Regions from separate parts of the Streptomyces sp. NPDC001933 genome, predicted to be linked through region 1. Evidence: riboswitches for the same ligand, from Rfam matches in the RefSeq annotation. Region 1 holds a riboswitch; each other region holds the start of a gene.
The links. Region 1 has a riboswitch for cyclic di-AMP ahead of ACFYY7_RS18620 (M23 family metallopeptidase). Riboswitches for the same ligand answer to the same signal wherever they lie in the genome.

Region 1 (4,561 bases):
CTTCACCGATCGCGAGCTGGAGCTGCTGCACCACCTCTGGCAGCGCCGGGAGGTGGCCGCCCCCGCCCTGGCGTACGCGGCACAGGCAGCGGGGCTCCTGCGCCCCCACCGTCTGCCGTCACCCCCGTACGCCCCGCCGTTCCCTCCGCACGCGCAGTACGGCGCCTACCGCAACGCACCCGCGCCCGGCCCCGGCTACAACCCATACCTGTTGCCGCAGCAGCCACCGCACTAGGACAGCAGCGGCCGGACGCGGTCAAGCGGGCACGGTCAGGCGGGCGCGGTCAGGCGGATGCCTCGGTGAGTTCGGCCAGTTCCTGCTCGGTCAGGGTGAGGTCCGCGACGGCCAGCAGCGCGGGCAGCTGCTCGACCGTACGGGCCGAGGCGATCGGCGCGGCCACGGTCGGCCGGGAGGCGAGCCAGGCCAGCGCGACGGTCGCGATCTCCGCACCGCGCTCCTGGGCGACCTTGTCCAGCGCGGCCAGGACCTTCTGCCCGCGCTCCGACTCCAGGTGCCGGCGGGCACCCTCCGCCCGCGCGCTCTCCACCGACGTGCCCGGACGGTACTTACCCGTGAGGAAACCGGAGGCCAGGGCGAAGTACGGCACAGCGCCGAGCCCGGCGCGGGCCACCGTGTCCTGGAGCTCGCCCTCGTACGTGTCGCGGGAGACCAGGTTGTAGTGCGGCTGAAGGGCGACGTAACGGGCCAGCCCCTCGCGCTCCGAGAAGTCCAGGGACGCCTGGAGCCGCGCGGGGCCGATGTTGGAGGCGGCGATCTCCCGGACCTTGCCCTCCTTCACCAGCTGGTCCAGGGCGGTGATGATGTCCTCGACCGGCACGGTCTCGTCGTCGAAGTGCGTGTAGTAGAGATCGATGTACTCGGTGCCGAGCCGGCGCAGCGATTCCTCGGCCGCGGCCTTGATGTTGGCGGGCGCGAGCCCCTGGTACCGGGGGTGGGTACTGACCTTCGTGGCGACGACGATGTCGGAGCGGTTGCCGCGCACGGCCAGCCACTTGCCGATGACGGTCTCGGACTCGCCGCCCTCGTTGCCCGGGACCCAGGCGGAGTACCCGTCGGCGGTGTCGACGAAATTGCCGCCGGCCGCGGCGTACGCGTCCAGCACCGCGAACGACTGTGCCTCGTCGGCGGTCCAGCCGAAGACGTTGCCGCCGAGAGCGAGCGGGAAGACCTGGAGGTCGGAAGGGCCCAGCTTACGAAGAGAAGTCATAAGTGAATCAACGGATTCCGGATAGCTCGCTATTCCGGATCACTCATGACAGGCCGCCCGCAGACGGCCGCCCACGACCGACCGCCCACAGAAAGGCCGCCCACAACAGACCACCCACAGCAGACCGGCAGCCCTGACGTCGGGGGGTGAGCGTCAGGACTGCCGGGGTTCTCAGGGGTTGAGGCCCTTGCCGCGGAGCCAGGCCATCGGGTCGATGCCCGTACCGTCGGCGGTGTGGACCTCCAGGTGGAGGTGGGGTCCCGTCACGTTGCCGGTCGCGCCGACCCGGCCGATGGTGTCACCGGTGCTGACCTTCTGGCCGACGCTCACGCCGATCGAGGACTGGTGGCAGTACCAGATCTCCGTACCGTCCTCCAGCTCCAGCACGGTGCGGTAGCCGTACGAACCGGCCAGGCCCGCCGACTTGATCGTGCCGCCGTGGACGGCCTTGACCGGGGTGCCGGTCGGAGCGGCGAAGTCGAGGCCGGTGTGGTGGCCGGAGGACCACATCGAACCGGCCTGGCCGTAGGTCGAGGTGATCGTGTACGAGAAGGTCGGGATGGCGTAGCTGGCGGCGAGCTTGGCGAGCCGCGCGGCCTCCGCCTTCTTCTTGGCCTCCTCCTCCGCCTTCTTCTTCTCGGCGGCGGCCTTGGCCTTGGCCTCGTCCTGCTGCTTCTGGGCCTCGGCGGCCGCCTTCTCCGCGGCCTCCTTCTCCTCGGCCGCCTTGGCCTCGGCGTCGGCTGCGTCCTGCTGCTGCTCGGCCTGCTGGAGGATACGGGCGCGGAGCGCCTCGCCCGCGTCCGTCGTGCCCTGCTCGGCCTCGGCGGTGGTGATGCCGGCGGTGGTGAGCGGGGCGGTGGCGGCCGCGACCTCGGTCCTGCCCGCCTCGGAACCGTCGGAGAACAGGGCGCCCACGCCGGGAAGGGACTTGGCGTCGGGGAGGTTGTCCGTGATGGCGTCGGGCATGGAGATGGAGACCGGCGGCTTGCTCTGCGCGGAGGCCATGCCACCCGCGCCGACCGCCGCTATGACGCCGACACCCAGCACCGTGGAGCTACGGGCGAGACCGTTGCGCTGCTTGGCTACGCGGTGCCTGCCGCGCACGGGGCGGACGGACTCCTCTGTGGGGTTCCACTCGTCCCAGCCGCGGTCGGGCTCACTGGTGAACTCACCCGTGAAATTGCCGGTGAAGTCGCCTTCGGGCCCGGTGCCGTAGTCGTGATCGAACCGGGACGGGGCCTCGGGGGCAGGCTTGTTGGACGCCACGGGGGCGCACTCCTTTCCTTCCTTCTCGCCTACCGGGTTAGCTGACGGGTTCGGAGCAGGAAGGTCTCCTACGGGCCCCTCTGTCTCTCACGAGACACAGGCGTCCGATTCACCCCATGTAGGTGGTTCCCCGGTTCCCTTGCGGAATTCGGCGCTCGCGCACGGCGCCGCCACTGATGACGGCTGGGACGACCGCGCTGCGTTATCGAACGTTAATAGACACCGGGGCCGTATTCCAAGCTGTTCCCACTGATCGTTCACTTCTTTGGCCTGGACTTTACGGGACACAAGCGGGTGGAATCGGACGAGTTGACCGACCCTCAGTCACTACCCTGTTTCTGACGTTGCGTCAAACGTTATGCGGAGCGGTGTCCTTCGATTACGCACGGTGGCATCACCCCGCCACGTCACCGTCCCCGCCCGTCCCTCACGTCTTTTCACGTCTCCTCAGCACCGACGATCCGCACGGTCCTTCGCCGGTCCGGCTGTCCCTCGGCCGGACGTGCGACCGCGAGCAACGCCATGTCGTCGGTCGTCTCGCCGCCCGTGTGCAGGCGCACGTCATCGGTCAGGGCTGACAGCAACTCCTCGGGCCCCGGGAAGATCCGCCCGCGCAGCCGGGCCGCCGGATCGTAGAAGACCCCCTCGGCGTCCCGCGCCTCGGAGAGGCCGTCCGTGTAGAGGAGCAGCGTCGTCCCGGCCGGCAGATCCCACTCGTCCGTGCACTCCGGCCACGTCCCCAGCCCCATCCCGATCGGCAGCGCGGGCACGGAGGGCTTCAGCACCTCCAGCGCCCCGTCCGGATGCAGCAGGAGCGGCTCGGGGTGCCCGCGGTTGACGATCCGCACCAGGGACAGCCCGTACGGGATCTCGGCCAGCACGGCGGTGATGAAGCCCTCCAGCACATCGAGCCCGCCCCGCCGCGCCTCCTCCCGCGCCAGCGCCCGCTCCAGCCGCCGCGCCACCCCCTCCAGCGAGGATTCCTGCTCGGCCGCCTCGCGGAACGCCCCGATGACCACCGCCACCGTCTCGACGGCGTCGAGCCCCTTCCCCCGTACGTCACCGACCACCAGCCGCACCCCCTGCGGGGTATCCGCCACGGCGAACAGGTCACCGCCGACGAACTCGTCCGCCTGCGCCGCCTCGTACCGCGCCGCGACATGCAGTCCGCCGATCCGGTCGGCCGGCTGCGGCAGCACCGCGCGCATGGCCGTCTCCGCGATGTACCGCGCGGAGGCCAGCTGCTCGTTGCCGCGCCGCACGACCCCGTTGATCACCACCGCGAGGACCGAGACGGTGGCCAGGGTGAGCAGCTCGATCAACGGCACGGCCTCCGGCAACGAGCTGGTGTACAGCCGCAGCGCGATGACGGCGAGCATCGAGGCGATACCGGTGCGGACAGTGCTGGCCAGCGAGAAGAACGGGGCGGCGATCAGCGGAGCGGCCACGAACAGCGGGATCGCGGTGAAGGTCGGCGGGGTGAGTGCGTCGAACACCAGCCCGCCGAGAATCATCAGGGCGGGCAGCGTCCGTACGAACCGCCGGGTACCGGCACCGCCCCCGACATTCTTGCCGCGCCGCCTCTCCCGCTTCCACACCTGTGGTCTCCTGCCCGGTACGCGCGCGGCTGCGGACGGTACCGCGCCCCACCCCCAGGCTCACCGGACCGGAACGGAGCGGCGACTCCTCCTCGGCCAATGGGGGGAATGTGCGCAGCGAAACGAATCAGGCCCGGCACGCTGCATGCGTGCCGGGCCTGATTCCTTCAGTAGCGGGGACAGGATTTGAACCTGCGACCTCTGGGTTATGAGCCCAGCGAGCTACCGAGCTGCTCCACCCCGCGTCGTTGAACACAACTCTACGGCATCTCCGGCGCCCTTTTGACCACTCGGGTCCGCCCGCCCTTCATTCCGTCCTCCTGCCGCTTCACCGGGTCCACGCCCCGTTGCAGCGAGTGGAGGATCGCCAGCCCCTGGCCGACGACGCCCGCCGCCAACTCGTTGACGCCGTTGGTGCCGTTGAGAACGGTGAGGTCGGCGCCGGACATGCCCCGGGCGGCGGCGTCG
Region 2 (4,561 bases), on a different contig from region 1:
GCGGGTCCGCGCGATGCTCACCACGCTGTTGGTCCGTCACACGGGCCGCACCGAGGGGCAGATCACCGCCGACACCGAACGCGACCTCATCCTCGACGCGGCGGGCGCCAAGGCGTACGGGCTGGTGGACCACGTCCTGGAGAGCCGGAATTCCTCACTCCCGCCGCACGGCGCGAGGTGAACGCCCGATGCAGCCACCGGAGTTCCCGCCCCTGCCCGCACTGACCCGCACCGAGGGGGAGTTCATCGACCACTACCTCGAAGTCCTCGACCAGGTAGGCCGGATCAACCCGGCCCGAGGCAGCGACACCTATGGCGCACTGCGCGCCGCACAGGCACTCGTGGCGCGGTCACGGGCGCTGCGGGACGCCCTCGCATTGATGCACGAGCGCGGCGAGGCACGCATCCACGCCGCCACGCTCGCCCGTGCGCTGCGCGTGCTGGACGGGGAACGGCGGTCCGGACGCGTCACCGTACCCCCTGCTCAGGGCAGTTGACCGAATCCCACGCCCGCGTGCCGACGGCGGGGCCCGCCCAACTCCCCCTGCCTCGCCGTCCGGCGGCCCTTCACCCAACTCCCGTACTCGACACGCCCGACGGTCTCACCGAAAATCCTCGCTCGTTCGGCGTAGGAAGTCCCCCTCCCGAGGGACCACTCAATTTGCGTTTCACACGTGGACAGTGAGCGGAATCCAGCCTTCCGTGCCTGGTACGAACCCCTTCCGGATCACCGACGGGTCGTCAAAAAATCACTATGTCCACCCGAACGGATCAGTCGTGAGGAGCCTCACATATCCCTGTTTCAGCTCGGAAATCCGGCAGCCGGTGAGTCAAGATCCCTGGGACGACAAGCCCCCGCCACCGCGGCGGGGCGGTCCGGGCGGACGCCGAGTCCTGCCGCCGTCCGGATGCCTGGTCGACAGAAGTGGATCGGCAGGAGTGGAGGACCCGAGCACAACGGGTCGGCCTGAACACCGGTCGACCCTCGGGGTGAAGCCGCCGAACGCGGCCGGGCAACTTCGCCAGCCCGAACCCGACAGGTCATCCTTCACAGGCGGCTGACGAAGGGTTGCGCATGACTGCGCAGGTTCATGTCCCGTCTCTGCTTGTCCGGGCCGGTACGGCCTCGGTTCTCACACTCGCCGCCGTCGGCGGCACCATGTTCGCCCCGGGCGCCGCGACGGAGGCCCAGGCGGCGACACTGTCGATGAAGGCGCTCAAGATCGCGGCATCGAAGAAGGGGGCGCCCTACGGTTGGGGGGCCACCGGGCCCAACCGCTTCGACTGCTCGGGGCTGACGCTCTACTCGTTCAAGAAGGCAGGCAAGAAGCTCCCCCGCACCGCCCAGCAGCAGTACAACCGGACGCGGCACATCTCGGCCTCGCACCGCAAACGCGGCGATCTGGTCTTCTTCCACTACGGCCGCAGCATCTACCACGTGGGGATCTACGCCGGTAAGGGCAAGATCTGGCACTCACCGAGGACCGGCTCCGTGGTGCGGCTGGAGAAGATCTGGACCAAGAGCGTCTACTACGGCCGGGTCCGCTGAGGAGGGGCCCGGCCGCCGGGCCGGGGCCGCCGGCTCCTCCCGCGCTCAGTGCGGCAGCGGGCCGGTCACCAGCACCAGCCCCAGCGCGGTGAGCGCCGCGCCGCTGCCGCCCTCGATGGCGCGCGCGGTACGCGGCCGGCGCAGCCACCGCCCCAGCCGGTCCACGAGCAGCGCCACGGCCGGGAACCAGACCAGCGCCATCGCGACGACGATCGCCGCGAGCAGCAGGGTCCTGGGCAGCGGCGGCTGCCCGTCGGGGACGAACTGGGGCAGCAGGCTCAGGAAGAGCACCGGCGCCTTGGGATTGAGCGCATTGGTCAGGAAGCCCTGCCGCAGCGCGCGCACGCGTCCCCGGTCCGCGGGCCGGTCCTCGGGACCGTCCCCGTCCGGGGCGCGGCGCCGGGCCGCACGCAGGGCGCTGATGCCGAGGTACAGGACATAGACCCCGCCGAGCAGCTGGACGGTACGCAACAGGGCGGGCACCGCCACGAGCACCGCGGCGAGCCCGGCGACAGCCAGGGCGGTGTGCACCAGCAGGCCGCCGGCCACGCCCAGCGCGCTGGCCACCCCCGCGCTCCGGGAGGCGAGCGCGTTGCGTACGACGACGGTGAAGTCCGCGCCCGGCAGCGCGACCATTCCTGCGGCGACCCCGACGAAGGCGATCAGTTGTGCGTCCATGGGTCCACCCTGACCCGGCAGAGCCATTAGCGTGTACTTGCAATCTTCTGGGTCTGCCAAAAGGAACGCTTAATGTACGACCCGACACGGCTGGCGGCGCTGGTGGCGGTCGCGGAGGCCGGATCGATCACCCGGGCCGCCGCACGTCTGGGCTACACCGCGCCGGCCCTCTCCCAGCAGCTCGCCAAGCTGGAGCGGGAGGCGGGCGCCGCACTGCTGGTACGTCACCACCGAGGCGCCCGGCTCACGGCCGCGGGCGAACTGCTGGCCGGACGCGCCAGGCGCGTCCTCGACGAGATGGACCAGGCCCGCCATGAGCTGGCCCGCCTCTCCGGACTGTCCGGCGGACGCCTGCGGGTCGGCACGTTCACCACGGCGGGCATCCATCTGCTGCCGCCGGTGCTGAGCGCCTTCCGTCGTGCCCACCCGGATGTGGAGCTGGCGGTCACCGAGTACGAACCGCCCCAGGGGGTGGCGGCGGTGGCCGCCGGCGAGGTCGATCTGGCGCTGACCCATGTGTACGAGCCGGCCGCCGCGACGCCCTGGCCCGCCGGGGTCTTCGCCGAACCGCTGCTGGTCGAGGAGCTGGTGCTGATCACGGCGGTCGGCCAGATGCTGTCCGAGGGCAGCGGGAGACTGCCGGTGACCGAACTGGCGGGCCGGCCGCTGATCAGCAGCGCGCCCACGCATCCGCCGCGACGCGGGGTGGAGCAGGCACTGGCCGAGGCCGGGGCGACACCCGCCGTGGTCTGTGAGTCGCCCGGCTATGCGCTGGTGTGCGCGCTGGTCAGTGCGGGCATCGGGATGGCGGTCGTCCCGGAGATGGTCGCCGCGATGTCACCCACACCGCTGTCCGTACGGCGGCTGGATCCCGCTTCCTTCCGGCGGACGATCTCGGTGGTGCACCGCGGTGACCGGGCGAGCGCCGCGGCGGCGACGCTCCAGGCCCTGTTGCGCAGCGGGTTCGGGAAGGCGGGCTCGGCGCAGCGGCCGGGCGGCGAAGCGGGGTGAGCGCGTCTGTGCGGCGAAACGGGGTGCGCGTCGGTCAGCTCCGCACGGGGATGCTCCACGGAAGCGCGATCCACACCGTCTTGCCGCCCTCGGCGGTGGGCGTGACGGTGAGCCGGCCGCCGCATTCCTTCGCCAGACAGCGGATGATCACCATGCCGCGGCCGTTGTCCTGCTGGACGGCGGCGGGCAGCCGCCTGGGCCAGCGGGGGTGACTGTCCGTCACCCCGAGGTGCAGCTGCTCCTCCCGCTCCAGCCGGAGGTCCACGGTGAACGTGGGCGACTGCCCGAAGGTGTGCTGGACGGCATTGGTCGCGAGCTCCGAGACGATGAGCTGGATACTGTCGGCGAAGTCGGTGCCGGCGGCCAGACCCCATTCGGTGAGCACCCGGGCCACATATTTGCGGGCCGCCGAGACCGAGACCGGCTCGCTCGGCAGAGTGACGTTTGCTTCCTGCTGGTCTGCCATGGAGAGCCGTCCCTTTCCCACCCGAACCGACCCGCGATCGGTACAGGTTGCGCTTCGCGCCAGATTGCCATCGATGCTGCCCTCTGGGACGGCGTTCCATCAAGATATGCATATATCTGTCGCTCGAAGCGGTGAACCCTGCCACGCAAGACCGTATGCGGGCGGCACACTGTCCGCTCGGCAGAAGAGGGAGGGAGGCCGCGCATGCAGCACGGCCCTGCGGTTCGACGCCGCAAGCTCGGGGAGGAGCTCCGGAGTCTGCGCCACGCGTCGGGACTGACCAGTCGGGACGCGGCGCGGATGCTCGGCTGGCACCAGTCGAAGGTGAGCCGGATCGAGACCGGGGTGAGCGGGGTGCAGCCGGCCGATGTGACCCGGCTCCTGGACACCTACGGCGTGGACGACCCCCAGTTGCGGGATCTCCTTGCCGCGCTGGCGGGTTCGGCGGGTGGCGGCGGCACCGGATGGTGGCATGCCTATCGCGGTCTGATCCCGCCCCAGTACCGCGACTTCATCAGTCTGGAGTCCCAGGCGCGGACCGCTCGCACGCTGGAGACCTCGGTGGTGCCGGGTCTGTTGCAGACGGCCGACTACGCGCGTGCGGTGACCCGGGCCTCGCTGGACGGGCTGCCCGCCGGCCAGCTGGACTCCCTGGTGGAGGTGCGGCTCGCCCGGCAGGGGGTGCTGCGGACCGATCCGCCGCTGCGGCTGAGCGCGGTGCTCGACGAGGCGGTGCTGCGGCGCGAGGTCGGCGGCTGCCGGGTGATGCGGGAGCAGCTGCGCCATCTGGCCCGGATTGCCCAACTGCCCCATGTGCAGCTCCAGTTGCTGCCGTTCTCGATGGGCGCCTACGCCGG
Region 3 (4,561 bases), on a different contig from region 1:
GGCTCATCATGCGCGGACTCCGCACGCTTCCCGTGGAGTTCACCCCGGGGTCCGCCCACGCAGAAAGTGACGCACCGTCAACTCTGTGACTTTCACGTGATCTGCGCTGCATCGACTTGTGACTCCCGTTCGAACCCGGCTAGGTTCACCGTTCGACTCACCAGTCACACGTCAGCTACCCGGAAGGCAACCCCATGGGCTCCGCGAACGGCAAACACCGTCGCCCCCGTCAGGCACCCGCCATCGTCGTCGCCGCGGGCGTGACCGGATCGGCCATCGCCATCCCGCTGCTCGGCGCGTCCGGTGCCCACGCGGCCGACGCCACGACCTGGGACCGGGTGGCCGAGTGCGAGAGCGGCGGCGCGTGGAGCGCCGACTTCGGGAACGGCTACTACGGCGGCCTCCAGTTCTCGCAGGAGACCTGGAAGGCGTACGGCGGTGAGGCGTACGCGGAGCGCGCCGACCTCGCCAGCCGGGCGCAGCAGATAGAGGTGGCCGAGAAGGTGCTGGACGACCGGGGCCCGCGGGCCTGGCCCAGCTGCGCGGTCATCTCCGGTCTGGCCGTGGACGGGACGCTGCCGGGCGTGGACCCGGGCTCGGTGCCCGCCGACGACCCGGCCGGGAGCGGGAAGCCGGCTGACGACGCGTCGGCGGACCCGTCGGGCGACGCCACGCCGTCCGGGAGCGCCTCGGACGGTACGGACGGCGCGGACGGCTCGGAGGGGTCCGGCAAGCCGTCGGGGAAGACCTCGCCGTCCCCGAAGCCCTCGGCCTCGACCACCCCGTCCTCCGGAGCGCCCGCCTCGCCCGACGCGTCCAGCGGCAAGGGCGGCAAGCACCGCGGCGCGCCGGCCGCCGAGAAGGGGCGTGGCGCGGACGCCGACGGCCGCGAGTCGGGCCGTCACGCATCGCGCGGCGGCAAGGACGCGCGCGACACGGCCGCCCCGGCCGCCGACGGCACGTACACCGTCCACGCCGGCGACAACCTCTGGTCGATTGCTGACGCACAGAAGGTTCCCGGCGGCTGGCCCGCGCTCTACGAGGCCAACAAGGCTGCCGTCGGCGCCGACCCGGACCTCATCCTCCCTGGCCAGAGCCTCGATCTCGATGTGAAGGCCAAGTGAGGGAAGTCTGATAATCGACTAAAAGAGCCCCAAAAAGTGGGCCAGTTCAGGGACCTATGTCCGCTTATGCGTAAGTGAGACATGGGTCTCTTTGCGTCAACTGGCGTGTCGCGTCCGGGGGCCCTTCCGCATCGCGTCCCACCTGCGGAAACGACGGTTCTTCAGATGCAAGTAAGGGTTTATTGTCCGATGTGTCCGTCTTTGAATGTGGGGGTTGCGTATGTTTACGGTCGGAACCGCTCGCACCGCGGGCCCCGTCGACCGTCACGCCGAATCCTGCCGTCGGTCGAAGGGAACAGACGCGTAAAGCGCCGTAGGCAGGAGCGGGGGACCCAGGTAAGCGCCGGGCCCGATCGTCGAAAGACGCATCAGGACCGGCTTGGGGTGAAGTCGCGTGCTAGGACGTGCGACCGGGCAACTCACTTGGCCCGAACCCGACAGCTCACCTCGTAGGCGTCGGTGAGGAGAAGTTCCATGCTGCTTTCCAGCAAGGGCAAGCACCGCCGCCCGTCCAAGGCCGTCCGCATCGCCACGCTCGCCGGTGTCGCCGGTGCCGCAGTCGCCGTGCCCCTGATGGGCGCGACCGGCGCCTCCGCCGCCTCCGTCGCCACCTGGGACGCCGTCGCCCAGTGCGAGTCCGGTGGCAACTGGTCCATCAACACCGGCAACGGCTACTACGGCGGTCTGCAGTTCTCGCAGTCCAGCTGGGCCGCCGCCGGCGGTACGCAGTACGCCCCGCGCGCCGACCTGGCCACCAAGGCCCAGCAGATCGCCACCGCCGAGAAGCTCCTCGACATGCAGGGCCCCGGTGCCTGGGGCTGCGCCGGCGCCGGCAACCTGACCAACGACGGCGTCGACCCGGGCGTCGACACCGGCTCGTCCTCGAACTCCTCCTCCAATTCGACCGCGAGCTCCGGCGCCTCCGAGCAGCAGAGCGCCCCGGCCGCCCCGAAGCAGCAGGCCCAGCCGAAGCAGGCCGAGCGCACCGAGGCCCCCGCCGCCTCCCGCTCGGACCGCACCACCGCCCCGCAGGCCGAGTCGAAGAAGACCGTCACCACGCCGACCGGCGAGAAGGTCAAGAAGGGCGACGGCGAGTACAAGGTCGTCTCCGGCGACTCGCTGAGCAAGATCGCCGCCGACCACAAGGTCAAGGGCGGCTGGCAGAAGCTGTTCGAGCTGAACAAGGACATCGTCAAGGACGCCGACCTGATCTACCCGGGTCAGCAGCTGCACCTGACGAAGTAGTCGCGGCTCGCTCCTCCCCGAGTACCACCCCGGCCCGGCGCGCATTCCCCCGTATGCGCCCGGCCGGGGTGCTGCCGTTCGCGCTCGGGGGAGCGGCGGACCGTTCAACTGTTGTAGTTACTGACCGGTAAAAATCTGACAGTTTGTCCGGTAATGTGTGCCCCCGGGTCCTTTTTCGTCCCAGGGGTCGGGCGGTCGGCCGACTGATCGGGCCGGGCCGGTTAGGCTCTTGTCGCAAGGCCAAAGCGACCCTGCACAACCAGCGTCATATCCCAGAAGGAGATGCCTCGTGCCGTCCATCGACGTCGTCGTAGCCCGGGAAATCCTCGACTCCCGCGGAAACCCCACGGTCGAGGTAGAGGTCGGCCTCGACGACGGCAGCACGGGCCGTGCTGCCGTTCCGTCAGGCGCCTCCACCGGTGCGTTCGAGGCCATTGAGCTTCGCGACGGTGACCCCAACCGCTACCAGGGCAAGGGCGTCGAGAAGGCCGTCCTCGCCGTGATCGAGCAGATCGGCCCGGAGCTCGTCGGCTACGACGCCACCGAGCAGCGGCTGATCGACCAGGCGATGTTCGACCTGGACGCCACCGAGAACAAGGGCTCGCTCGGCGCCAACGCCATCCTCGGCGTCTCGCTGGCCGTCGCCCACGCCGCGTCCGAGGCCTCGGACCTGCCGCTCTTCCGCTACCTCGGCGGCCCGAACGCGCACCTGCTGCCCGTTCCGATGATGAACATCCTCAACGGCGGTTCGCACGCCGACTCCAACGTGGACATCCAGGAGTTCATGATCGCGCCGATCGGCGCGGAGTCCTTCTCCGAGGCGCTGCGCTGGGGTGCCGAGGTCTACCACACGCTGAAGAAGGTCCTGAAGACCAAGGGCCTGTCGACCGGTCTCGGCGACGAGGGCGGCTTCGCGCCGAACCTGGAGTCCAACCGCGCCGCCCTCGACCTCATCCTCGAGGCCATCAAGGAGGCCGGCTACGTCCCGGGCAAGGACATCGCGCTCGCGCTCGACGTCGCCGCGTCCGAGTTCTACAAGGACGGCAAGTACGAGTTCGAGGGCAAGGCCCGCTCGGCCGCCGAGATGACCGAGTACTACGAGGAGCTCGTCTCCGCGTACCCGCTGGTCTCCATCGAGGACCCGCTGTACGAGGACGACTGGGCCGGCTGGAAGGTCATCACCGACAAGCTCGGCGCCAAGGTGCAGATCGTCGGCGACGACCTCTTCGTCACCAACCCGGAGCGCCTGGCCCGCGGCATCGAGGAGGGCTCCGCCAACGCCCTGCTCGTCAAGGTCAACCAGATCGGCTCGCTGACCGAGACCCTGGACGCCGTCGAGCTGGCCCAGCGCAACGGCTTCAAGTGCATGATGTCCCACCGCTCCGGCGAGACCGAGGACGTCACCATCGCCGACCTCGCGGTCGCGGTGAACTGCGGCCAGATCAAGACCGGCGCCCCGGCCCGCTCGGACCGCGTCGCCAAGTACAACCAGCTGCTGCGCATCGAGGAGATCCTCGACGACGCCGCGGTGTACGCGGGCCGCTCGGCGTTCCCGCGGTTTCGCTCTGCGAACCAGTAAGCACAGCAAGGGCTGACAAGCCCGGCGGGGGTCGTGTGCCCCGGCCTCCGTCCGTCCCCGCACTCGGTCCCGTACCGTGTGCGGGGACGGACGTGCGTAGTGGGGAGGCGGGGACATGGCCGCGAAGGACCGGGACCGGTTCTCCACCGCGACCCGGCTGCGACTGCTCGGCGAGCAGACCGCGGCCCGCGTCTACCGGTCCCAGAACCGCCGCCAGGCCCGCCGCTCACGGCTCACCGGCCGGGCGGCCTTCCTCGCGCTCGTGGTCTGCTCGCTGGTGGTCGCGCTCGCGTACCCGATGCGGCAGTACGTCTCGCAGCGGGACGAGATCGCCGACCAGGAGCGCCTCGCGCAGGAGGCCAAGGCCCGTACCGAGGAGCTGCGCGACGAGAAGGCGCGCCTGCAGGACGACGCGTACATCCGGCAGCTGGCCCGTACGCACCTGCACTACCTTCTTCCCGGGGAGACCAGTTACACCGTGATCGACCCCGACGCGGTCAAGGAGCGCGAGGGCAGGACGGACGAGTCCGGCCGGCCGTGGCACTCCAACCTCTGGGACGGCGTGGACAGCGCCGACCGCGACGACCGCGACTGACTTTCTCCATCCATCTGC

Region 2: another riboswitch for cyclic di-AMP. It lies ahead of ACFYY7_RS20965 (C40 family peptidase); the one in region 1 lies ahead of ACFYY7_RS18620 (M23 family metallopeptidase).
Region 3: another riboswitch for cyclic di-AMP. It lies ahead of ACFYY7_RS19075 (transglycosylase family protein); the one in region 1 lies ahead of ACFYY7_RS18620 (M23 family metallopeptidase).

Annotation. Positions count from the first base shown of each region.
Region 1 covers NZ_JBIASS010000006.1:474,341-478,901, reverse strand. The annotation lists gene ACFYY7_RS18630 (PrsW family intramembrane metalloprotease) at 1-235, shown strand, start outside; gene ACFYY7_RS18625 (aldo/keto reductase) at 285-1,229, opposite strand; gene ACFYY7_RS18620 (M23 family metallopeptidase) at 1,401-2,495, opposite strand; cyclic di-AMP (ydaO/yuaA leader) riboswitch at 2,507-2,659, opposite strand; gene ACFYY7_RS18615 (PP2C family protein-serine/threonine phosphatase) at 2,933-4,093, opposite strand; tRNA gene ACFYY7_RS18610 (tRNA-Met) at 4,265-4,338, opposite strand; gene ACFYY7_RS18605 (SPFH domain-containing protein) at 4,354-4,561, opposite strand, start outside.
Region 2 covers NZ_JBIASS010000008.1:95,873-100,433, reverse strand. The annotation lists gene ACFYY7_RS20975 (ATP-dependent Clp protease proteolytic subunit) at 1-181, shown strand, start outside; gene ACFYY7_RS20970 (hypothetical protein) at 189-497, shown strand; cyclic di-AMP (ydaO/yuaA leader) riboswitch at 900-1,072, shown strand; gene ACFYY7_RS20965 (C40 family peptidase) at 1,076-1,549, shown strand; gene ACFYY7_RS20960 (LysE family translocator) at 1,595-2,227, opposite strand; gene ACFYY7_RS20955 (LysR family transcriptional regulator) at 2,300-3,238, shown strand; gene ACFYY7_RS20950 (ATP-binding protein) at 3,273-3,704, opposite strand; gene ACFYY7_RS20945 (helix-turn-helix domain-containing protein) at 3,909-4,561, shown strand, end outside.
Region 3 covers NZ_JBIASS010000007.1:85,533-90,093, reverse strand. The annotation lists gene ACFYY7_RS19085 (cytochrome P450) at 1-89, shown strand, start outside; gene ACFYY7_RS19080 (transglycosylase family protein) at 195-1,124, shown strand; cyclic di-AMP (ydaO/yuaA leader) riboswitch at 1,424-1,595, shown strand; gene ACFYY7_RS19075 (transglycosylase family protein) at 1,599-2,369, shown strand; gene eno (phosphopyruvate hydratase) at 2,659-3,948, shown strand; gene ACFYY7_RS19065 (septum formation initiator family protein) at 4,064-4,543, shown strand.